DNA from 3 places in the Massilia sp. IC2-476 genome. Region 2 is predicted to be linked to each of the others. Evidence: predicted binding sites of a transcription regulator. Region 2 holds the regulator's gene; each other region holds the start of a gene.
What was found. The regulator sigma-54, encoded in region 2, starts transcription at its own class of promoters, with help from an activator protein. The targets are predictions, from matches to a motif close to TGGCANGNAANCTGCTTT.
Positions count from the first base shown of each region.

Region 1: LK539_RS01800 (DVUA0089 family protein) is a predicted target of sigma-54. The motif match lies at 5,329-5,346, and genes of this name have one in related genera.
Region 3: LK539_RS15560 (pilin) is a predicted target of sigma-54. The motif match lies at 3,938-3,955, and genes of this name have one in related genera.

Region 1 covers NZ_JAJFER010000001.1:379,657-387,753, reverse strand. The annotation lists gene LK539_RS01830 (CTP synthase) at 1-762, shown strand, start outside; gene kdsA (3-deoxy-8-phosphooctulonate synthase) at 759-1,613, shown strand; gene eno (phosphopyruvate hydratase) at 1,741-3,027, shown strand; gene ftsB (cell division protein FtsB) at 3,076-3,417, shown strand; gene LK539_RS01810 (DNA-binding protein) at 3,434-3,694, shown strand; gene LK539_RS01805 (Dps family protein) at 3,979-4,485, opposite strand; gene LK539_RS01800 (DVUA0089 family protein) at 4,650-5,264, opposite strand; gene LK539_RS01795 (thioesterase family protein) at 5,444-5,872, opposite strand; gene hslO (Hsp33 family molecular chaperone HslO) at 5,906-6,859, opposite strand; gene LK539_RS01785 (gamma carbonic anhydrase family protein) at 6,863-7,387, opposite strand; gene LK539_RS01780 (alpha/beta fold hydrolase) at 7,533-8,097, shown strand, end outside.
Region 2 covers NZ_JAJFER010000008.1:44,998-53,094, forward strand. The annotation lists gene LK539_RS19385 (monovalent cation:proton antiporter family protein) at 1-1,590, opposite strand, end outside; gene LK539_RS19390 (KpsF/GutQ family sugar-phosphate isomerase) at 1,702-2,724, shown strand; gene LK539_RS19395 (HAD family hydrolase) at 2,724-3,254, shown strand; gene lptC (LPS export ABC transporter periplasmic protein LptC) at 3,257-3,856, shown strand; gene lptA (lipopolysaccharide transport periplasmic protein LptA) at 3,887-4,438, shown strand; gene lptB (LPS export ABC transporter ATP-binding protein) at 4,435-5,220, shown strand; gene LK539_RS19415 (RNA polymerase factor sigma-54) at 5,223-6,692, shown strand; gene hpf (ribosome hibernation-promoting factor, HPF/YfiA family) at 6,750-7,103, shown strand; gene LK539_RS19425 (enoyl-CoA hydratase/isomerase family protein) at 7,245-8,097, shown strand, end outside.
Region 3 covers NZ_JAJFER010000005.1:299,470-307,566, forward strand. The annotation lists gene LK539_RS15545 (flagellar brake protein) at 1-397, shown strand, start outside; gene LK539_RS15550 (hypothetical protein) at 476-1,117, shown strand; gene LK539_RS15555 (S9 family peptidase) at 1,263-3,344, shown strand; gene LK539_RS15560 (pilin) at 3,400-3,873, opposite strand; gene sucD (succinate--CoA ligase subunit alpha) at 4,195-5,076, opposite strand; gene sucC (ADP-forming succinate--CoA ligase subunit beta) at 5,095-6,264, opposite strand; gene LK539_RS15580 (DUF2889 domain-containing protein) at 6,335-6,898, opposite strand; gene recX (recombination regulator RecX) at 7,474-7,932, opposite strand; gene recA (recombinase RecA) at 7,952-8,097, opposite strand, start outside.

The DNA of each region.
Region 1 (8,097 bases), on a different contig from region 2:
CTGACCGAGGCGCTGCGCCACGCCGGCATCCATACCGAGAGCCGCGTCAACATCGAATACCTCGACTCGGAAGAGATCGAAAGCAAGGGTTGCGAGCACCTGGCCAAGTACGACGCCATTCTGGTGCCGGGCGGCTTCGGCAAGCGTGGCGTGGAAGGCAAGATTCAAGCCGCCCGCTACGCCCGCGAGAATGGCATCCCCTACCTCGGCATCTGCCTTGGCATGCAGGTCGCGCTGATCGAGTACGCGCGCCACGTGGCCGGCCTGCCGAACGCGAACTCGACCGAGTTCGATCCGGAAACCGAGCAGCCGGTGGTGGCACTCATCACCGAATGGCAGAACCATGACGGCAAGGTCGAGAAGCGCGACGTCAACTCGGACCTGGGCGGCACCATGCGCCTGGGCGCCCAGACCTGCGCCGTGAACCCCGGCACGCTGGCCGCCGACATCTACGGCAACGTCGTCACCGAGCGCCACCGCCACCGCTACGAGGGCAACAACTACTACCTGCCGAAGATCGAAGCGGCCGGACTGGTGGTGTCGGCGCGTACCCCGAACGAAGACCTGCTCGAGATCATGGAACTGCCGCGCGAGGTCCACCCGTTCTACATCGGCGTGCAGTTCCACCCGGAGTTCAAGTCGACTCCGCGTAACGGCCACCCGCTGTTCACGGCGTTCATCCAGGCCGCCCTGAAGCACCAGGCAGCCAACACCAACGTGGCGGCGAACAGCTCGTCGGCACTGCAAGGAGATGCAGCATGAAACTCGCCGGATTCGATGTCGGCCTCGACAAACCGATCTTCCTGATCGCCGGTACCTGCGTGATCGAATCGCGCCAGATGGCGCTCGACACCGCGGGCACGCTCAAGGAAATCACCAGCGCGCTGGGCATTCCCTTCATCTACAAGTCGTCCTTCGACAAGGCCAACCGCTCGTCCGGCAAATCCTTCCGCGGCCCGGGCCGCGAGAAGGGCCTGGAGATCCTGGCCGACGTGCGCAAGCAACTCGGCGTGCCCGTGCTCACCGACGTGCACGACGAAGAGATGATCCCGGAAGTGGCGAGCGTGGTCGACGTGCTGCAGACCCCTGCCTTCCTGTGCCGCCAGACCGACTTCATCAACGCCTGCGCGCGTTCGGGCAAGCCGGTCAACATCAAGAAGGGCCAGTTCCTGGCGCCGGGCGACATGAAGAACGTGATCGACAAGGCGCGCGCGGCCGCACGCGAAGCGGGCCTGCCGGAAGATAACTTCATGGCCTGCGAGCGCGGCGCCTCGTTCGGCTACAACAACCTGGTGTCGGACATGCGTTCGCTCGCCATCATGCGCGAATCGAACTGCCCGGTGGTGTTCGACGCGACCCACTCGGTGCAGCTGCCGGGCGGCCAGGGCACCTCGTCCGGCGGCCAGCGCGAGCACGTGCCGGTGCTGTCGCGCGCGGCCGTGGCGGCCGGTGTTTCCGGCCTGTTCATGGAGACCCACCCGGACCCGGCCAACGCGCTGTCGGACGGCCCGAACGCCGTGCCGCTGGGCCGCATGAAGGAACTGCTCACGACCCTGGTCGAGATTGACCGCATCGTCAAGAAGACCGGCTTCCTGGAAGCCAGCTTCAAGTAAGACTGCATCACGAGAATGCGCGCATGCGCCCGGCGGCCGGGTGTGTGCGCGCATTTGTTACAATGCCAATCGTTTTGGGCTAGCCTGCTAGCCGCACCAGATTCTTACCTTCCGGAGACTGAAAAACATGAGTGCTATCGTTGATATCATCGGCCGCGAAATCATTGACTCGCGCGGCAATCCGACCGTGGAATGCGACGTCCTGCTGGAGTCGGGCGTAATGGGCCGCGCCGCCGTCCCGTCGGGCGCCTCGACCGGTTCGCGCGAAGCCATCGAGCTGCGCGACGGCGACCCCAAGCGTTACTTCGGCAAGGGCGTGCTGCAGGCCTGCGAGAATATCAACACCGAGATCTCCGAAGCGATCATGGGCCTGGACGCCAATGAACAGGCCTTCCTGGACCGTACCCTGATCGATCTCGACGGCACCGAAAACAAGAGCCGCCTGGGCGCCAACGCGATGCTGGCCGTCTCGATGGCCGTCGCCAAGGCCGCGGCCGAGGAAGCCGGCCTGCCGCTGTACCGCTACTTCGGCGGTTCGGGCGCCATGCAGCTGCCGGTCCCGATGATGAACGTCATCAACGGCGGCGCGCACGCGGACAACAACCTGGACATCCAGGAATTCATGATCATCCCAGTGGGCGCACCCTCGTTCAAGGAAGCGATCCGCTGGGGCGCCGAGGTGTTCCACACCCTGAAGAAGATCCTGCATTCGAAGGGCCTGAACACCGCGGTCGGCGACGAAGGCGGCTTCGCCCCGTCGGTGGCCAACCATGAAGAAGCGATCAAGCTGATCATGCAGGCGATCGAGCAGGCGGGCTACGTGGCCGGCCAGGACTTCGCGCTGGGCCTGGATTGCGCGGCCAGCGAATTCTACAAGGACGGCAAGTACGTGCTGGAAGGCGAGGGCGGCATCCAGCTGAGCGCGCAGGACTTCACCAACATGCTCGCCACCTGGGTCGACAAATACCCGATCATCTCGATCGAGGATGCGATGGCCGAAGGCGACTGGGAAGGCTGGGCGACGCTCACCGCCGCGCTGGGCAAGAAGGTGCAGCTGGTCGGCGACGACCTGTTCGTCACCAACACCAAGATCCTCAAAGAGGGCATCCAGAAGGGCATCGCCAACTCGATCCTCATCAAGATCAACCAGATCGGCACCCTGACCGAGACCTTCGCCGCCATCGAGATGGCCAAGCGCGCCGGCTACACCGCCGTGATCTCGCACCGCTCGGGCGAAACCGAAGACTCGACCATCGCCGACATCGCGGTGGGCCTGAACGCCCTGCAGATCAAGACCGGCTCGATGTCGCGTTCGGACCGCATGGCCAAGTACAACCAGCTGCTGCGCATCGAGGAAGACCTGGGCGACGTCGCCAGCTACCCGGGCCGCGACGCGTTCTACAACCTGAAGTAAGTCCGATGCCGGGCAGCCCCTGCGGGCTGTCCGGTTCTTCGTACGACCATGCGACTCATTACCATTGCACTCGCCGTCCTGCTGCTGCTGATCCAGTATCCTTTGTGGCTGGGGAAGGGCGGCTGGCTCGACGTCGCCGACATGCGCTACCAGGTCGAACAGACCCGCCGCAAGACCGAGATGCTGGAAGCCCGCAACGGCAAGCTCGAATCGGAAGTGCGCGACCTGCGCGACGGTTTCGGGGCGGTCGAAGAGCGCGCCAGGTATGAGCTGGGCATGATCAAGCAGAATGAAATCTTCGTGCAGGTGCTGCGCAAGGATGAACAGCCGGCGGAATCGATGACCGTGCCGCCGCCACCGCCACCACCGAAGGACAAGACGAAGCACTGAGCTTCGTCGGCAGCATATGACCCAAGAAAACCCCCTGGATTCGCTCGACGCGATCGCCGACTGCCTGGCCGACGCTTTCGAGGACGGCGAGGGCGCCGCGATCACGGCGGCGATGCGCACCGTGGCGCAGGCCTCCGGCCTGGGCGAGCTGGCGGCGGCCGTCGGCATGCCGCGCGAGGAACTGCAGGCCGCATTGATGGCCGACGAATTCAACCTCGATCTCACGCTCGAGATCATGAAGGTGGTCGACCTGCACATGTCGGGCGGCCGCGGTTGAAACGGGCCCCGCTTCAACGAACAACGCGCCCTCCGGCGAATGCCGATCACTTAGAAACCGCGGCTCATCCGTAGGGTGGGCGGGGGAATATAGTCCAGTGGACTATATTCCGCCCACGCGGTCAAATCACAGTACTGCAGCCCGTGCGGCTGTCCATATCACAACTATCACCGCGTGGGGTGAATCGTGCCAGTGGCACGATTCACAAGCCGCCCACCCTACAATTCTTCCCTGGAAACGAAAAACGCGCCTTTCGGCGCGTTTTTTGTTGGCGTATGCCGCGATCAGTCCGACGAAGCGTCGCCCTGTTGCGCGCCGGCGCCTTGCTCCAGGAAGGAGCGCAGCATCCAGGCGTTCTTCTCGTGCACTTCCATGCGGGTGGTCAGCATGTCGGCGGTCGGGAAGTCGTCCAGCTCGTCGGCTACCTTGACGCTCGCACGCAGGGTGCGGATCAGGACTTCGTTGCCCTCCACCAGTTGGCGGATCATTTCCTTGGACGACAGCACTTCGGGTTCTTCCTTGATGCTCGACAGTTCGGCATAGCGGCGCGACGTCGCCGGTGCGAAGTGGCCCAGGGCGCGGATGCGCTCGGCGATCTCGTCCAGGGCATTCCACTGTTCGGTGTACTGTTCCTCGAACAGCACGTGCAGGGTCGAGAACATCGGCCCGGTGACGTTCCAGTGGAAATTGTGGGTCTTCAGGTACAGCATGTAGGCGTCCGCAAGGACGGTCGACAGCGATTCGACGATCTTGGCACGGTCTTCGGTGCCGATTCCGGTATCCATGTGCATCGTGTTTCTCCTCAGGTCAACGGTGAGTGTTTGTATGGAATGACAACACTGTCAAAGAGGCATCAGCTTAGCACCCTTGGAGAAAATACGTATTTTGAGTGTCCCGGTTCGTTTCTGGTGCAGGAGGCGACGGGACCCTGTGGATCCCGTCATGAGGCGCAGGCTTATGCGCGGGTGGCGCGCTTGCGGCGTGCCGCCGCGACACCGGCGAGTCCGGCGCCCAGCAGCAGCAGGGACGCCGGTTCCGGCACGTCGGAGACGGACACGCCATCCAGCGCCACGTTCGACAGCGTTCCGCCGCTGGCGGTCATGGTCAGGCGCCAGGCGCCGAAGTTCTCGTTCCCGATGAAGGCATCGTAAGGGCGGTTGGCTTCGAAGCCGCGCAGGGCTTCGTGCGCGAAGTAGGTGCCCTGGCCGATCGTGACCATGTAGGTACCGGCCTGTGCGAAGGTCCAGCGGATGGCGGCATCGAAGTGATGGACCGAGCCGTCAGCCGTGGCGCCCGGCGCATCGTCGTTGATGGTCAGCGTCCTTCCGGCAGCGTCGAACAGCATCATGTAGCTGTCGAAACCGGTGATGTGTCCGTCGCCGTTCAGGTCAACGCCAGTCGATTCGCGTACCAGGGAATCGAAGAAGACCTGGGTGCCGGCACTCACGGTGAACGTGATCCGCGCGATGTTCAGGTCGTCTGCGACGCCATCCTTGTCACCATCGAAGTTGGCGATCGTACCGTTGAGTACAGTCGCTCCGGCGACCGACGAGGCGGCGATGCCGGCCATCAAGCATAAACCTGCTACAACCTTGCGCATTAGGAACCTTTCCTTACGTTAAATTCCCAGTCATGTAGCACAATCCATGCCAGACTGTGAAATGTTAAACGAATCAATGGCTTACTTAAAAGTCATTAACCGTAGGAATCATGTTGTAAGGAATCCCGACAGGATCGGGCAAGACCTGTTCAGGCGGGCATTAGGCGCTCGAGTACGGCGCGGGCCCTGGCGGGGATCGGCGTTGGCCGATTGGTCGCGCGGTCGACGTAGACATGGACGAAGTGCCCGGCCGCGGAGGGCAGGGGATCGCCGTTGCGATACAGCGCAATCTCGTAGCGCACGCTGGAGTTGCCCAGTTTTGCCACCCGTACGCCGGCGTGCACCGTGTCCGGGAAAGAGATCGAGCTGAAGTAGGAACAGCCGGTTTCCACCACCAGGCCGACGATGCCGTCCTGGTGGATATCCAGGACTTTCTCGTCGATCAGGTAGCGGTTCACCGCCGTGTCGAAGAAGCTGTAGTAGTTGACGTTGTTGACGTGCCCGTAGCTGTCATTGTCCATCCAGCGTGTCGGGATCGCCAGGAAATGGGGGAATGCGCTACGGGGCGTGTCCTTCATCGTCCAACAGTCCTTGCTTGACTTAGTTGATGCTCAGTTAATGGAACCGCTCGGCGGCATCATGGTTTCGACCGGGGTATCGCTGGCGAACAGCTGGGCGCAGTCGACCTTGTCGAAGGCGTAGTGCTTGCCGCAGAAGTCGCAGTTGATCCCCAGCTCGCCCAGGTCGGCCAGGGCCGAGTCGACTTCTTCCTGGCCCAGCATCTTGAGCATGTTGCCGACCTTCTCGCGCGTGCAGCTGCAGTGGAACTGCGGATGCTGCGGGTCGAATACGCGAATCGTCTCTTCCCAGAACAGGCGCTTGAGCAGGGTTTCGATGCCGGTGCTCAGGAGTTCGTCGCGCTTGAGGGTCTGGCCCAGCATGACGGCACGGTTCCAGGTCTCCAGGTCTTCCGCTTCCGACGCCTGCTTCTGCTGGTCGTCCTTGCCGCTGTGGCGCGGGAGCTTTTGCAGCAGCATGCCGCGCGAGACCTGGTCGTCGGCCGCCAGCCACAGTCGTGTGTCCATCTGCTCGGAGCGCAGCATGTAGTTCTCGATGACGGTCGCCATGTCCTCGCCGATCAGCGGCACCACGCCCTGGTAGGGCTGCTGGCCCGGCACCTTGTCGACCGGGTCGAGGGTGATCACGAAGCGGCCCTTGCCGTGGGCATTGAACATCTGCTCCAGGGTCGCGTTCTCGCCGATCTCGGCGTCCGGCGCCAGTTTCGCGGTGGCGCGGATGCGCAGGTTGGCGTCGCACTCGACCACCAGCAGGCGCACCGGGCCGTCGCCGAAGATCTGCATCACGATGGCGCCGTTGAACTTCAGGTTGGCCGAGAGCAGGGCGCTGGCCGCCACCATCTCGCCGAGCGCCGTGCGCACCGCCTTCGGGTAGGCGTGGCGGGCCTGGATCTCGCGCCAGGTGTCGGAAATCTCGATCAGCTCGCCGCGGACGGCAGCGTTATCGAAGATGAATTTTTGCAGGGTATCGCGGTTTTCAGTGGTCATTCTTTATCCGATTTTCTTGAGCTGCGCCTTGAACATCTGGCCGCGCGCCACATAGCTCGCGGCGCTGGCCTGCAGGCGCAGCAGGTCTTCTTCCGTCAGGGTGCGCACCACCTTGGCAGGGGAACCGAGGATCAGCGATCCGTCCGGGAACTCCTTGCCCTCGGTGACCAGGGCGCCGGCGCCCACCAGGCAGCCCTTGCCGATCCGGGCGCCATTCAGGATGACTGCCTGGATGCCGATCAGCGAGCCATCGCCGACTGTGCAGCCGTGCAGCATGGCCTGGTGGCCGACGGTCACGTTCTTGCCCAGCGTGAGCGGGAAGCCCATGTCGGTGTGCATCACCGTGCCTTCCTGCACATTGCTGTTCTCGCCGATGGTGATGCGTTCGTTGTCGCCGCGCAGCGTCGCGCCGTACCACACCGAGGCATTGGCCTCGAGCGTGACCTTGCCGATCAGGGTTGCCGAATCGGCCACGAAGCTTGACGCGTCGATCTCGGGGGCGTGCTCGCCCAGCTGGTAAATCGCCATGGATGTGCTCGTTGGAAGCGTGGGAATGCCGCTATTGTAATCCCTGCGCCTGCCATCGTCCGGTCGGTGGAAGATGGGGCTGGCGAGCGGAATATCAAGCGGGGCGTTATAATGCGAACGGTCGTACTTTTTTGGCATAAAATCCATGATCCCGTCCCGTTCCGAATTCCTCACCGTGCGCGGCCTGCGTACCCACGTGCGCCACTGGGGCCGCGAAGGCGCCCCGAAGATCTTCATGCAGCACGGCTGGATGGACGTCTCCGCTTCGTTTCAGTTCGTGGTCGACTGTCTCGCAGGGGATTGGCACGTGATCGCGTTCGACTGGCGCGGCTTCGGGCTGAGCGAACGCGCGCCGTCGGACACCTACTGGTTCCCCGACTACCTGGCCGACCTGGAAGCGGTGCTCGACCATTACGCGCCGGACGAGAAAATCAATCTGCTCGGCCACAGCATGGGCGGCAACATCGTCAGCCTGTACGCGGGCATCCGGCCGCAGCGCATTGCCAAACTCATCAACCTGGAAGGCTTCGGCCTGCCGGCGACCCGGCCCTCGCAGGCGCCGGGCCGCTACGCCAAGTGGCTGGACGAGCTGAAGGCCAGGCCCGAGATGCGCGGCTACGCCAGCCTGGAAGAGGTCGCGGCGCGCCTGCAGAAGACCAACCCGCGCCTTCCCATCGAGCGCGCGGCCTTCCTGGCCGGGCACTGGTCGG
Region 2 (8,097 bases):
CGGCACCACTTCGGTGGCGCCGGCGCGTTTCAGCACGTCGAGGTCGCTGTCGTCGTGGCTGCGCACGATGACGGCCAGGTTCGGCGCCAGCTCGTGCACCAGGTGCAGCACCTTCAGCGCCAGTCTCGTGTCGGCGAAGGTGATCACCAGCGCGCTGGCGCGGTTGATGCCGGCCGCGATCAGGCTTTCGCGGCGCGCCGCGTCGCCATAGGACACGTTGGCGCCGGCGGCCTGCGCTTCCTGGACCCGCTCCGGGTCCAGGTCGAGCGCGTACCAGGGCAGCTTTTCCTCGGTCAGCAGGGTCGCCAGGCTCTGGCCGCTGCGCCCGAAGCCGGCGATGATCACGTGCTTCTGGGTCTTCATGGTGCGGCTGGCGAGCTGGGTCAGCTGCAGCGACTGCATCATCCATTCGTTGGACGCGAGCTTCATCACGATCCGGTCCATGTTCTCGATGACGAAGGGCGCGACCAGCATCGACAGCACCATCGAGGCCAGCACCAGCTGCAAGAGGAAAGGATCGACCAGCTTCGAGCCCATCGCCAGGTTCAGCAGCACGAAGCCGAACTCGCCCGCCTGGGCCAGCGCCAGGCCAGTGCGCATTGCGACGCCGTCGCTCGACCCGAAGGCTTTGGCCAGCGCCGCGATGATCGCGAATTTGAGCAGTACGGGGAAGATCACCAGCGCCAGCACCACCCACCAGTGCTCCAGCACCAGGTCCAGGTTGAGCAGCATGCCCACGGTGATGAAGAACAGCCCGAGCAGCACGTCGCGGAAGGGCTTGATGTCTTCTTCCACCTGGTGCTTGTACTGGGTCTCGGAGATCAGCATGCCGGCAACGAAGGCGCCCAGCGCCAGCGACAGGCCGGCCTGCTCGGTGATCCAGGCCAGGCCCAGCGTTACCAGGAGCAGGTTGAGCATGAACAGTTCCTGCGAGCGGCGCTTGGCGACGATGGTGAACCAGTTGCGCATCAGTTTCTGGCCGAAGATCAGGAGCAGGGCCAGCACGAAGGCCGCCTTGAGAGCGGCCCAGCCGAGCGTGATGGCCAGTTCCTCGGCCGGGCGGGCCAGCGAAGGGATCATGATCAGGAGCGGCACCACCGCCAGGTCCTGGAACAGCAGGATGCCGATGATGCGGCGTCCGTGCTCGCTCTCGAGCTCGAGGCGCTCGGTCATCATCTTGACCACGATGGCGGTCGAGGACATGGCCAGCGCCCCGCCCAGGGCGAAGGCGGCCTGCCAGCTGACGTGCAATGCCGGTGCCCACCAAGAAATGAACAGGCCGAAAGCCATCGCCGCCACGATCGTCAATACGACCTGCGCCAGGCCGAGCCCGAACACGATGCGTCGCATCGATTTGAGCTGGGCCAGTGAGAATTCCAGCCCGATGGAGAACATCAGGAACACGACCCCGAATTCGGCCAGTGCATGGGTCGCTGGGCTGTCGTCGGCAAGTGCCAGCGCATGGGGGCCGATCAATACGCCGGCTGCCAGATAGCCCAGCATCGGCGGCAGGTGAAGCATGCGGAATGCGACCACGCCGAGGACGGCGCAGCCAAGCAGAAGGAGGGTCAGTTCAAGTCCGGAATGCATCGTCCCCAGGGTATGTTGTCGTTGTTGTTATGCGTCGTAATCGACCGCAGTTGTAGTGCTTTGTTACGACTGGCAAGTTTTTTGCTTACCCAATTCGTTTATACTGCCGCTATGAGTGTAACCCATGAAAAAATAATGCTGAAAAGTTTCGACGAAGGCCAGGCCAGGCGCGTGCTCGAGCTGGGCCGCGAGACCCTGGCCATCGAAGCCGACGCGCTTCAAGCGCTGCATGCCCGCCTGGGCGACGACGACACGTTCGTGCGCGCCGTCCAGCTGCTGTACGGCTGCACCGGCCGCGTCGTGGTCTCGGGCATGGGCAAATCCGGTCACATCGCCCGCAAGATTGCCGCCACCCTGGCCTCGACCGGCACCCCCGCCATGTTCGTGCACCCGGGCGAAGCCGCCCATGGCGACCTCGGCATGGTGACCACGCACGACGTGTTCATCGCCATCTCGAATTCCGGCGAATCGTCGGAACTGCTGGAAATCCTGCCGGCCATCAAGCGCATGGGCACCCCGGTGATCTCGATGACCGGCAAGCCGCATTCGCGCCTGGCCAAGCTGTCCGAGATCCATCTCGACATCTCGGTTGCCAAGGAAGCCTGCACCCTCAACCTGGCGCCGACCACCAGCACCACCGTGACCCTGGCCATGGGCGACGCCCTGGCCGTGGCCCTGCTGGACGCGCGCGGCTTCCGCGAGGAAGACTTCGCCATGTCGCACCCGGGCGGCGCCCTGGGCCGACGCCTCTTGACCCACGTGCGCGACGTCATGCGCAGCGGCGAGGCCATCCCCGCCGTCTCGCCCGACACGCCGCTCACGCGCGCACTGCTGGAAATCAGCCAGAAGGGCATGGGCATGACCGCCGTCGTCGACGAAGAGCGCCGCCCGGTCGGCGTGTTCACCGACGGCGACCTGCGCCGCCTGATCGAGCGCGTGACCGACTTTTCCAATATCACGATCCGCGACGTGATGCACGCCAATCCGCGCCGCATCCATCCGGAGCAGCTGGCGGTCGACGCCGTCGCCGTCATGGAAGAATTCCGCATCAACCAGATGCTGGTGGTGGATGGCGAAGACCGCCTGGTCGGCGCGCTCCACATCCACGACCTGACCCGCGCCAAGGTGATTTGATGACGCCGCTCGAATACATGCAGCGCGCGGCGCGCGTGAAGGTAATGATCTTCGACGTCGACGGCGTGCTCACCGACGGCAGCCTCACCTACGGCCCGGACGGCGAAGTCACCAAGACTTTCAATGTGCTCGACGGCCTCGGCATCCAGCTGCTGAACAAGACCGGCGTGAAGACCGCCATCATCAGCGCGCGCAAATCGCCGATCGTGGTCAAGCGTGCGGCCGATCTCGGCATCTCGCACGTCTACCAGGGCATCCACGACAAGCGCGTCGGCTTCGCCGAACTGCTGCAGGCCACCGGCGTCACGCCGGAAGAATGCGGCTATATCGGCGACGACGTGATCGACCTGCCGCTGTTCACCCGCGTGGGCTTTGCCGTCACCGTGCCCTCCGGCCACCCGGAAGTGCAGCATCGCGCCCATTACGTGACGAAGAACGCGGGCGGCCGCGGCGCCGTGCGCGAGGTCTGCGACCTGGTGATGCGCGCCCAGGGCACCTATGAACAGGCGCTCGCGCCTTATTTTGCATAAGCATGGTCACTTACAAGCGCACCGCCCACCGCTGGAAGCTCCTGGCGATCATGATGATCGCAACCTTCTGCGCCGTCGGCAGCTTCTGGCTGGTGCAGGTGATGGAGCGCGAGGACGGCGACGCCCGCTTCGGCGGCCCGCCGGATGAACCCGACTACATCGTCGAGAACTTCTCCTTCGTGCGCATGACGGAGCAGGGCAAGCCGAGCTACGTGGTGTCCGGCAAGCGCCTGGCGCACGTGCCGCAGGGCGACGTGTCGCGCGTCGAGAGCCCGGTGATGGAAGGCGTGACGCCGGGGCGCCCGCGCATGACCATCGTCGCCAACCGCGCCGAGATCTACCACGGCGAGCACCGCGTCGAACTGCTCGGCAAGGTCGACATCCAGCGTCCGGCCACACCGACCAGCGAAGCACTGCGTGTGCGCACCGAGGCCCTGACCGTGCTGCCCGACGAGGAAATCCTCAAGACCGCGAAGCCGGTCGACATGCAGCTGGGCGCCTCCACCGTGGTCGGCACCGGCATGGTCGCCAACAACGCGACCCAGAAGCTGCACCTCGCCAGCCGCGGCCAGATCGTCTATCCGCCACGTGCGCGCCAATAAGCACGGCGCCGCCAACCCAGGACAAGCAATATGAAAAAAATTATCGCAGCCGCACTTCTCAGCCTGATCGCCTTCGGCGCCTCGGCCGAGCGTGCCGATTCGCTCAAGCAGGCCGTGATCAACTTCGACACTCTCGATGTCGACGAGGTCACCCAGACCCGCATCCTGACCGGCAACGTCGTGCTCACGCGCGGCACGCTGGTGCTGAAGTCCGACCGCGCCCTGGTCAAGGAAACGCCGGAAGGCTACATGAGCGTGACCCTCACCGCCAACAACGGCAAGATTGCGACCTTCCGCCAGAAGCGCGATGGCGGTCCCGACCTGTGGGTCGAGGGCCAGGCCCAGCGCATCGAGTACGACGAGCGCGCCGAGCTGGTGAAGCTGTTCTCCAACGCCGAAGTGCGCGAGCTGGAGAACGGCCGCATGACCAATGAAATCCAGGGGCCCTTCATCTCCTACGACAACCGGCGCGAAGTGGCGACCGTGCGCAACGACGCCAGCGGCGCCAGCAAGGTCGGCGGCGGCCGCGGCACCCTGATCCTGGCGCCCAAGCGCACCACCAGCGAAGGCGCCAAGCAATGACGGCCACCATGACGGCAGGCACGCCGGCCACGGCGCTTGATACCTGCAGCACCCTGGTGGTCAAGGGCCTGCAGAAGAGCTACGGCAAGCGCCTGGTGGTGCGCGACGTGTCGCTGCAGGTGGACTGCGGCGAAGTGGTCGGCCTGCTGGGTCCCAACGGCGCCGGCAAGACCACCTCCTTCTACATGATCGTCGGCCTGGTGCCGTCGGACGCCGGCACCATCGACATCAACGGCACCGACATCTCGAACCTGCCGATCCACCGGCGCGCGGTGCTGGGCCTGTCCTACCTGCCGCAGGAAGCCTCGGTGTTCCGCCGGCTGACGGTGGAAGAGAACATCCGCGCCGTGCTGGAACTGCAGCGCGTGGACGGCAAGCCGCTCTCGAAGGACCAGATCAACGAGCGCCTCGACACCCTGCTAGCCGAACTGCAGATCGAGAAGCTGCGCGAGAACCCGGCGCTGTCGCTGTCGGGCGGCGAGCGGCGCCGCGTGGAGATCGCGCGCGCACTGGCGACCAATCCGCGCTTCGTGCTGCTCGACGAACCCTTCGCCGGCGTGGACCCGATCGCGGTGATCGAGATCCAGCGCATCGTGCGCTTCCTGAAAGAGCGCAACATCGGCGTCCTGATCACCGACCACAACGTGCGCGAGACCCTCGGCATCTGCGACCGCGCCTACATCATCAACCAGGGCGCCGTGCTGGCATCCGGCCGCCCCGACGACATCATCGCCAACGAATCGGTGCGCCGCGTGTATCTGGGCGAGCACTTCAGAATGTAACGATGAAGCAGAGTCTCCAGCTACGCACTTCGCAGCACCTGGCGCTGACGCCGCAACTGCAGCAGTCGATCCGCCTGCTGCAGCTGTCCACGCTCGAACTGCACCAGGAGATCGAGCAGATCCTGCACGACAATCCGCTGCTGGAGCGGCTCGACGACCCGCTCGACCGCTCGGTGCGGCTGCTGGCCGACGGCGCCATCAACAACGCGCCGGCGAACGGCGAGGCGCCCGCCCCGGGACAGGAAGCGCAGGAGGGCGCGAAGCCGGAAGGCGAGAGCATGGAGGACGGCGCCGACAGTGGGGGCGGCGAGGCCGACGCCGACTGGGGCGGTGAAGGCGGCGGCGCACGCAGCGGCGACGACGAGGACGGCCGCCCGCAACTGGAAGCCGACGGCATCACGCTGCGCGAACACCTGGCCGAACAGATCCGCCTGACCGGCTGCAGCGCGCGCGACCGGGCCCTGGCCGAGCTGGTGATCGACGCCCTCGACGACAACGGCTACCTGGAAGAGCCGCTCGACGAGATCCACGCGCGCCTGCCGGGCGAGCTGGACATCGAGATGGACGAACTGCGCTGCGCGCTGGCGCTGGTGCAGAGCCTCGACCCGATCGGCGTCGGCGCGCGCAGCGCGGCCGAATGCCTGGCGCTGCAGATCCGCCGCATGGCGGGCGTGCCGCTGGTGACGCGGCGCCTGGCCCTGCAGATCGTCGAGGGTTACCTGAGCTGGTTCGCGCAGCGCGAATACAGCAAGCTGAAAAAGGCGCTCGACTGCGACGACGAAGACCTGCGCGAAGTGCAGGCCGTGGTGCGCCGCTGCAATCCGCACCCGGGTGCGGCCTTCGCATCGAACACCTCGGACTACGTGGTGCCGGACGTGATCGTGCGCCGCGCCAAGAGCGGCTGGGCGGTGGCGCTCAATCCCGACGTGATGCCCAAGCTGCGCGTGAACACGCTGTACGCCAACCTGCTCAAGCAGGGCAGGAGCGAAAGCCAGATGGGCGCGCAGCTGCAGGAAGCCAAGTGGCTGATCAAGAATATGCGCCAGCGCTTCGACACGATCCTGCGTGTCGCAGAGGCAATTGTGGAGCGCCAGCGCAACTTTTTCAGCCACGGCGCGGTTGCCATGCGCCCTCTTGTTTTGCGTGAGATAGCTGATACACTAGGCCTACACGAGAGCACCATCTCTCGTGTAACCACGCAGAAATACATGCTGACCCCGCACGGCATGTTTGAGCTGAAGTACTTCTTCGGAAGCCATGTCGCCACCGAAGCGGGGGGAGAAGCCTCCTCGACGGCGATCCGCGCGCTCATCGCGCAATTGACAGGAGCAGAAGACCCTAGGAATCCTCTATCCGACAGCAAGATCGCGGAGATGCTCGGGGAACAAGGTATGGTCATTGCCCGCCGCACGGTCGCCAAGTACCGTGAAGCGCTCAAGATTCCGCCCGTCAGCCTCCGCAAATCCCTGTAAAGCATCTGCCCACTTCAACCTTGTGGGGCGGGCAGGGCACCTTCCCAAGGAGTGTGTATGAACCTCACCATCAGCGGCCACCACCTCGAAGTCACCCCCGCCATCCGTGAATACGTTCAGAATAAGCTCGAGCGCATCACCCGCCATTTCGACCACGTGATCGACACCCACGTGTTCCTCGCCATCGATAACCTCACTGAAAAAGAAAAACGGCAGAAAGCCGAGATCAACCTCCAGGTATCGGGCAAGATCCTCCACGTCGCAAGCGCTGCACAGGATCTCTACGCGGCCATCGACACCCTGATGGACAGACTGGACAGGCAGGTTCTGAAACACAAATCCATGCTGCAAGACCATAACCACGTGGCGCACAAGCGCCTTCCGGACAACGGAGAAGCCGCCGCCGCGTAATCAACGGGCGACCGCAAACACAGCAAGGGCGTCTGAGGGGACGCCCTTTTTGCATTTGTACGAAGCTGTTACTTTTCGAGGCTTCCGGTTTTACACGGTAGTTCTGTAGAATGCATGTCTTTTCGACCACAGAACACGATCATGACCGACACCGTCCTGACCCGCGTCGCCAATCGCACCGGCGTCATTACGCTCGACCGACCGAAAGCCCTGAATTCCCTGTCGCTCGACATGGTCCGTGCCTTGACCGCGATCCTGCTGCAGTGGAAGGACGACGCGGGCATCGACGCGGTGGTCATCACCAGCACCAGCGAGAAGGCCCTGTGCGCGGGCGGCGACATCCGCTTCTTCCACGAGATGGGCCACGTCGGCCCGACCGGCGGCAGCGCGCTGCTGGAAGACTTCTTCACCGAAGAATACGCACTGAACCACCTGATCCACTTCTATCCGAAGCCCTATATTGCGCTGATGGACGGCGTGGTGATGGGCGGCGGCATGGGCATAGCCCAAGGCGGCCCCGATTGCGGCCTGCGCATCGTGACCGAGCGCACCAAGATGGCCATGCCCGAGGTGAACATCGGCCTGTTCCCGGACGTGGGCGGCAGCCATTTCCTGTCGCATGCGCCGGGCCAGCTGGGTCAGTACCTGGGCCTGACCGGCCTCACCATCGGCGCGGCCGATGCGCTCTACGTGGGGCTGGCGGACGTGTTCGTGCCGGGCGTCGAGCTGGTTGGTCTTCAGGCGCTGATCGAGACCACGCCGGGCGCCGAACTGCCGGCGGCGATCCACGCCTTCGCGGCGCAGTTCGCAGGGCAGCAGGGCGCGAGCGAACTGCAGGCGCAGCGCGGCGTGATCGATGCGCATTTCGGCGCGGCCTCGGTGGGCGCAATCATGGAATCGCTGGCGCGTGACGAGAACCTGTTCGCGCAGAAGGCGCTCAAGGCGATGCGCCAGCGTTCGCCCCTGATGATGTGCGTGACGCGCGAACTCCTGC
Region 3 (8,097 bases), on a different contig from region 2:
GACCGCGATCCAGGGCACCAGCCTGCGCGGCGCGATGCGGGTCAAGGCCGAGATTGCAGCCCACGCGACGCGGGAAGGCAGCGGCGCCGCGCCGCTCGCCTGCACGCTGACCAACGTCTCGGTCACCGGGGCGCGGATCGAATCCGGCTATCCGCTGCCGGGCGACAGCGACAGCGTCAAACTGGCGTTCACGCTCGTGATACCGCCGACGAACGAGGAAAGGCCGGTCGAAACCGTAGCCGCCATCCGCAACATGACGGTCGCGCGTCCGGCGCCCGACAAGCCGGACGTGTATAGCTACGGGGTCCAGTTCGTTGACCTGGATCCCGTGCACTACACGCTGCTGCAGAACATGACCTACGAGGCGCTGCTGGCCGATCGGCTCAAGATCGTCTAGTCACCTGCCCTTGCGGCAGCGCGGTCGGCAACGCGACCGTGTCTGTACAATCTGTCCTGACAACCCAAGCGTGAGGACATGATGATCGCCCGGATGACGCTGCTCGTTTCGCTCGTACTCGCGGCAGGGGCAACATTGGCCCAGAAGCCGCAGTTTGCTCCGCGCGAGAAGCTTCGCGTCCACAGCACCTTCGGATTTTCCCTGCTTCCGCCTCCAGGCCAGGACTGGACCGAAAAATTCGATGATTCGGCCATCGACTATACAAAGAAGACCGATCCGCGCCAGGTCTCCTTCTATACACAAGCGCTCCTGGCGAATTGCACACTGCCGCTTCCCGGCAAGGACGGCTTGCTTGCTTTTGTGCGCGGAAAGGACGAATGGGGTTCCGACGGTCGCTTCAAGCCTGTCTCTTCCAGCTTCCTGCCCGACCCCGGCCAGTCGACATGCGTACGCTACCGCATGTCAGTGAATGACTACGGCGCAAACAATCGGAGCGAGCATCCCTTCCTCGTCCTGCACGTCGTCGGACGTTTTTGCACCCACCCGCAGGACGCGCAAGCCGTGGTCGACATCGCCTATTCGGTCCGACACGTCCCTGGCTACGACGCCCGTGCCCTCGAGGCTGAAGGCGAAGCCTTCCTCGACAGCCTGGGGTTCGATCCACTCCCGGCCGGGCAGAGGAAGACTGCGGCTTTCGTCAAGCCCTGCGCGCATTACTGAACATACGCGCTGTAGCACCTCCGGCGCAGTAACGCCAGGCCTTTCCCTGTCGACGACGTCCCGCCTCCCTGTTGAGCACATGGTAAATTGCTGGCCTGCATGCGCGGCGCCCTGCCGCGCACCGTGATTGAGAACAAGGATGAGCATGAATTTTCGTTTGCCGAGTCTGGTCCGCCTGTTACCGGTAGCGGCGGCTACCCTCGCCGCCACCAGCGCCATGGCCGCGCCGCGCGGCTTTACCGTGGAAGACCTGGTCAACATGGAGCGGGTGGGCAGCCCGGCCGTGTCGCCCGACGCCAGCCGCGTGGTGTACACCGTGCGCAGCACGGACATGAGCAAGAATCGCGGCCACACCGAGCTGTGGATGGTCGACCTGCGCGCCGGCAAGCCGGCGCCGCAGCGCCTGACCGAACATGCGTCGAGCAGCACCGAACCGGAATGGTCGGCATCCGGCGACGCCGTGTACTTCCTGTCGACCCGCTCGGGCTCGTCCCAGGTATGGCGCCTGCCCCTTGGCGGCGGCAAGCCGGGGGAGCCGGTAAAAGTCACCGACCTGCCGCTCGACGTCGAGAGTTTCCGCGTGTCGCCGCTGGGTGACCGCGTAGCGATGAGCCTGTCGGTGTTCCGCGACTGCGCCGACCTTGCCTGCACCAGGCAGCGGGCCGAGGCAAAGGAAAAGGACAAGGCGACGGGCAAGCTGTACGACCGCCTGTTCGTGCGCCACTGGGATACCTGGAACGATGGCCGCAACAACGTGCTGTTCTCGGCCCCGCTCGACGCCGCCGGCAAAGTCAGCGGGCAGCCAGTGAGCCTGTCGGGCACGCTGGACGGCGACGTGCCCTCGAAGCCTTTCGGCGACCGCGAGGAATTCCGCTTCAGCCCGGACGGCAAGAGCATCGTGTTCGCGGCCCGCATCGCCGGCAAGACCGAAGCCTGGTCGACCAACTTCGACCTGTACACCGTGCCGGCCGCGGGCGGCGCCCCGCGCAACCTGACGCTTGAGAATCCGGCCTGGGACACCAAGGGCGTGTATTCGCCGGACGGCCGTACCCTCGCCTACCTGGCGATGGCGCGTCCGGGCTTCGAAGCGGACCGTTACCAGATCATGCTGCTGGACATTGCCACTGGCCAGAAGCGCAAGCTGGCCGCGGACTGGGACCGCTCGCCAGGCAGCCTGCAATGGCGCGCCGACGGCAAGGCCCTGATCGTCGATGCCGAGGACGTGGGCCAGCATCGCCTGTTCTCGATCGACGCCATCGATGGGAAAGTCACCGCGCTGACCGACAAGGGCGCGATCGGCGCCTTCGACGTGCGCGGTGATACCGTCGCCTATACCCAGGCCAACCTGGCATCGGGCGCGCAGCTGTACGCGATGAAGCTGGGCGGCCAGTCTGCGCAGCTCACCAAGCTGAATGCCGAGCGCCTGGCCGACGTGCGCTGGGGCGACTATGAACAGTTCAGCTTCAAGGGCGCCAACGGCGATACCGTCTACGGCCACGTGATGAAGCCCTGGAATGCCGAGCCGGGCAAGAAGTACCCGGTTGCCTTCCTGGTGCACGGCGGACCGCAGGGCAGCTTCGGCAACGGCTGGAGCTACCGCTGGAATCCACAGGTGTACGCGGGCGCCGGCTATGCCACCGTGTTCATCGACTTCCACGGTTCGACGGGATATGGCCAGAAGTTCACCGATTCAATCAGCGGCGACTGGGGCGGCAAGCCGCTCGAGGACTTGAAAAAGGGCCTGGACGCGGCGGTGAAGAAGTTTCCATGGCTGGACCGCGAACGCAGCTGCGCATTGGGCGCGTCCTACGGCGGCTACATGATGAACTGGATCGCGGGGAACTGGAACGATGGCTTCCGCTGCCTGGTGAACCATGACGGCGTGTTCGACTCGCGCGGCATGGCCTATTCGACCGAGGAGCAGTGGTTCACCGACTGGGAAAACGGCGGCGCCTACTTCGCCGTGCCGAACAACCACGAGCGTTTCAATCCGGTCCACCACGTGAATAAGTGGAAGACGCCGATGCTGGTGATCCAGGGCGACCTCGATTTCCGCATCCCGACGGCGCAGGCCCTGTCGACCTTCACGGCGCTGCAGCGCAAGGGCATCGACAGCCAGCTGCTGGTATTCCCGGACGAGAACCACTGGGTGCTCAAGCCGGCGAACTCGGTGCAGTGGCATCACACGGTGATGAACTGGCTGGATCGTTACCTGATGCAAAAATAAGTTCGAAAAAAAAGAAAGCCGCCCGAGGGCGGCTTTCTCGTTAGTACATCAAGAATTACGGGGTGGCGGGGGCAGCGTTGTTCTTGGTGATCAGGTCCGACGCAGTCGCGTTGTCGTCGATCGAGGTGCTGTTTGCCCATGCCAGGGTAGCACCGTCCACGGTCGGAGCCATGGTGATGGTTTCGCCATCAACGCCGGAAGCGATGCCGGTGCCCAGGGTGATGGTGATCGTGCCGCCTTCAACTTCTGCCGACGCAATTTCTTTGGTGGCGGTGAAGGCCGGGATACCTTGTTCACCAGTAGTGCAGCTGGTCACTGCGCCGCCGTTTTCTTGAGCGCAGACACCGACAGCGGTCTTGAGCGAAGCAACCGAACCCAGGGCCGCGCCGATCTTGGCCTTCACGGTGTAGTTCTGGTAAGCCGGGATTGCGACTGCTGCCAGGATACCGATGATCGCAACGACGATCATCAATTCGATCAGGGTGAAGCCGCCTTCAGCTTTTTTGGTTTGCATTTGTTTGAAGTTCATTTCTATCTCTCCAGGGTGGTGATTCAGGGGTTGTTGGGTTACTGCTTGTTGCCACGCTTTCTTATATGCAAGCGGTGTGCCAGCCCGAAAAATGCTGATTTTATTAGTACCGAGCTAACAAAACAGCGTGCCAGCTCAAGTTTTGGCTTGATGAGTGACAAAATTTGTCATCCAAGCTGGCCAAATTTTGTCACCTGGACAGTTTTCGTAACGCAATTTGGCATGTTCTGGAGAAATACTGCTGTGCCAACCCTGGCGGTACGGGCGAAAAAAAACGGGGAGCCTGCGCTCCCCGTCTTCGTCGACCTTACAGTCCGTGAATTACAGCATCGCTTTCAGCAGGCGAGCCATTTCCGACGGGTTCTTGGTGACCTTGATACCGCAGGCTTCCATGATTTCCAGCTTGGCTTGCGCGGTATCGGCGCCGCCCGAGATCAGCGCGCCGGCGTGGCCCATGCGCTTGCCCGGAGGCGCGGTGACGCCAGCGATGAAGCCGACGACCGGCTTCTTCATGTTGTCCTTGATCCACTGAGCAGCGTTCGCCTCGTCCGGGCCGCCGATCTCGCCGATCATGATGACTGCGTCGGTGTCAGGATCGTCGTTGAACATGCGCATCACGTCGATGTGCTTCAGACCGTTGATCGGGTCGCCGCCGATACCGACTGCCGACGACTGGCCCAGGCCCAGGGCGGTCAGCTGGCCGACTGCTTCATAGGTCAGGGTGCCCGAACGCGACACGACGCCGATACGGCCCTTGCGGTGGATGTGACCCGGCATGATGCCGATCTTGATCTCGTCCGGGGTGATCAGGCCTGGGCAGTTCGGGCCCAGCAGCAGGGTCTTCGAACCGGCCTTCGCCATGCGGTCCTTGACTTCCATCATGTCACGGACAGGGATGCCTTCGGTGATGCAGATTGCCAGGTCGAGCTCGGCTTCGACGGCTTCCCAGATCGCAGCGGCAGCGCCTGCCGGCGGAACGTAGATCACCGACACGGTTGCGCCGGTTTCCGATGCGGCTTCCTTGACGGTTGCGTAGATCGGGATGCCTTCGAAGTCTTCGCCAGCTTTCTTCGGGTTCACGCCTGCCACGAAGGCTTCACGGCCGTTCGCGTAGTCGCGGCACATGCGGGTGTGGAACTGGCCGGTCTTGCCGGTGATACCTTGGGTGATGACTTTGGTGTCTTTGTTAATCAGAATCGACATTTTGTATTCCTTCGCGAATTAGGCTTGGCCAGCGGCAGCGGCAACGACCTGCTTCGCTGCGTCTTCCATGGTGTCTGCGGAGATGATCGGCAGGCCGGAGTCAGCCAGCATCTTCTTGCCCAGGTCTTCGTTGGTGCCCTTCATGCGGACGACCAGCGGCACTTGCAGCGACACAGCCTTCGATGCGGTGATCACGCCTTCGGCGATCACGTCGCAGCGCATGATGCCGCCGAAGATGTTGACCAGGATGGCCTTCAGGCCCGGGTTCTTCAGCATGATCTTGAATGCTTCGGTCACTTTCTCTGCAGTCGCGCCACCGCCGACGTCGAGGAAGTTGGCCGGCTCGCCGCCGAACAGCTTGATGGTGTCCATGGTCGCCATGGCCAGGCCGGCGCCGTTCACCAGGCAGCCGATGTTGCCGTCGAGCGAGATGTAAGCCAGGTCGAACTTCGATGCTTCGACTTCAGCCGGATCCTCTTCGTCCAGGTCGCGGTAGGCGACGATTTCCGGATGACGGAACAGGGCGTTCGAGTCGAAGTTGAACTTGGCGTCCAGGGCGATGACCTTGCCCGAGCCGGTCAGGATCAGCGGGTTGATTTCGGCCAGCGAGGCATCGGTTTCCCAGTAGGCTTTGTACAGGCCTTGCAGGTTGGTGCGGGCGTCGACCACCGACGCTTCCGGCACGCCGATCTTGCGGGCGATGTCGTCTGCCTGCTCATTGGTCAGGCCGATCGACGGTTCGATCACGACGTTGTGGATCTTTTCCGGGTTGCTGTGCGCGACTTCTTCGATGTCCATGCCGCCTTCCGACGAGGCCATCAGGACGACCTTCTGGGTGACGCGGTCGGTCACCAGGGAAACGTACAGTTCCTTCTTGATGTCAGCGCCTTCTTCGATCAGCAGGCGGCGGACTTTCTGGCCTTCCGGGCTGGTCTGGTGCGTGATCAGCTGCATGCCCATGATCTGGTCGGCGTATTCCTTGACCTGTTCCAGCGACTTGGCAACCTTGACGCCGCCGCCCTTGCCGCGGCCGCCTGCGTGGATCTGCGCCTTGACGACCCAGACCGGGCCGCCCAGCTCTTCAGCAGCCTTGACCGCCTCGTCCACCGTCATGCACGGAATGCCGCGCGGAACGGTCACTCCGAACTTTCGGAGGATCTCTTTGCCTTGATACTCATGGATCTTCATGCTGGCTTCCCTTCTTCTATTACTGAATTAGAAATACGGTTGAGTTACAAAAAATGACAAACATCGAATCCTAACCCGACACGGCTTTGATGGACCAGCGGGGATAGTAGGTGGCCACGGCCGGTCCGTCGCTGCGCAGCGCATGGCAACGGTCGAGCTCGAAGGGCCGTTCGGCCGAGTTGTCTTCGGCGCCGCCGCGCGTATCGAACACGTCGTCGGCGTAGGCCTGCAGCGCTGCCGTGGGCAGCACCTGGGCCAATTCGGTCAGGTGGGTGCAGCCGAGCACGCCCGAGAGGCGATCTTTCAGGTGCAGCCGGAAGTGGGTCATCAGCGACAGACCGACCAGCTTTTTGTAAGCAGGGCCAATCGTCTCGCAGAAACCGGGATACGGAACGGCATCGGACGCGGCTTCGGCGTCCACGATGGTCAGATTGCGGTCGATGGTGACACGCAGTTTAAGGTCGTGCACCGGCATACCGCCCGGGCGGGTGCCCGAGCCGAGCTCGATGTCACGGGTTTTGACGTCGCGGATACTGGCGTCCAGATCCCACAGGCCATCGTCGCGCGCATAGGCTTCGACGGTGATGGCGCGCGTATGCCGGAGCGAGCGCGATACGGGAGGAGACAGGGGCATAAAAACCAATGCCGCTTGCGCGGCGGTTAGTGGTGCAGCCAGTGTGCGTCATGCACGTTGACGTAGCTTCTACGACAACAACCGCTCATGCGGCGCTGCTTAAACCGTGAAAGTTTAGCACAGGGCGTTGTCGGTTGCACTGCAACAGAGATGTTTTTGCCATCTGGAAACTACATTCCACGGATTTCTTGTTGAGTGGCCAATGTTGCATGTGGTTGGACATGTCGGCGTAGCTGTTGGACCAATTGATGAGCTTGCGCCATCGTTTACCGCGTGGGCGGCGGGAGCGTCGTGCCTGTTCGGCGTTTACGGTGGAGCCGCCCACCCTACGAGGCAGCGGTAAACGCACAGCGCCAGCGTGCAGCGCCATCGTCCGTTGAGGAATATGCCGGGGCATATCGGAGATGACGCTCCACGCTGGCGCCGGAGCAAGGCTTCTCTACTATATAGAGAGCACGGAAATTGAAGGGTGATACAGCAGGCCTGCGGCCAAGCCTGGCATATCGTCGGAGCAGCCTGGGGCCAGGCCGGCTCGTCTCGGCAGCAGGCGCCAGTGGATCTTCTACAGCGCCTGCTTACAGCTCGTCGTCGTCGGGAGCGCCCTGCATCGCGGTCCGCGCAGCGCGTTGGGAGAACCCACGCTGCAGCAGGAAGCGCATCTGCTTGGCACGCTCGGCCGCATCGACGGCGACGGTACCGAACTTGCGCTGCCAGACTTCCCTGGCACGCGCTGTTTCGCTGTCGGCAAGCGAGGACCTGATTTCTTCCAACGCTTCGCCCTTGAGGCCGTGGCTTTGCAGCTCGGCCATCACGCGGCTGTTGCCGAAACGGCCCGCCTTCCTGTTGACCAGGGATTCGGCGAACCTTTCCTGCGACAGCCAGTTGTTCTTCTCGAGGAAATCCAGGAGGGCTTCCACGTCATCGCCCTCCTCGGCATAACGGGCCAGCTTGCGGCCCAGCTCGAGCCGGCTGTGTTCGCGCATCGACAGGTATCGAAGCGCGCGTCCTTTCAGGCTGAGCTGGGGTGCCGGCATGTGCTACAAGGGCCAGCGATTACTCGCCGACTGCCTTCAGCGCCTTGCCGCTGTCTTCGACAGCAGCCAGCACCGGCGGCAGTTCGCGCACGCCCAGGGCGGCACGGACCTTGTTCTCGATTTCGCGTGCCAGTGCCGGACGCTCTTTCAGGAACAGGCGGGCGT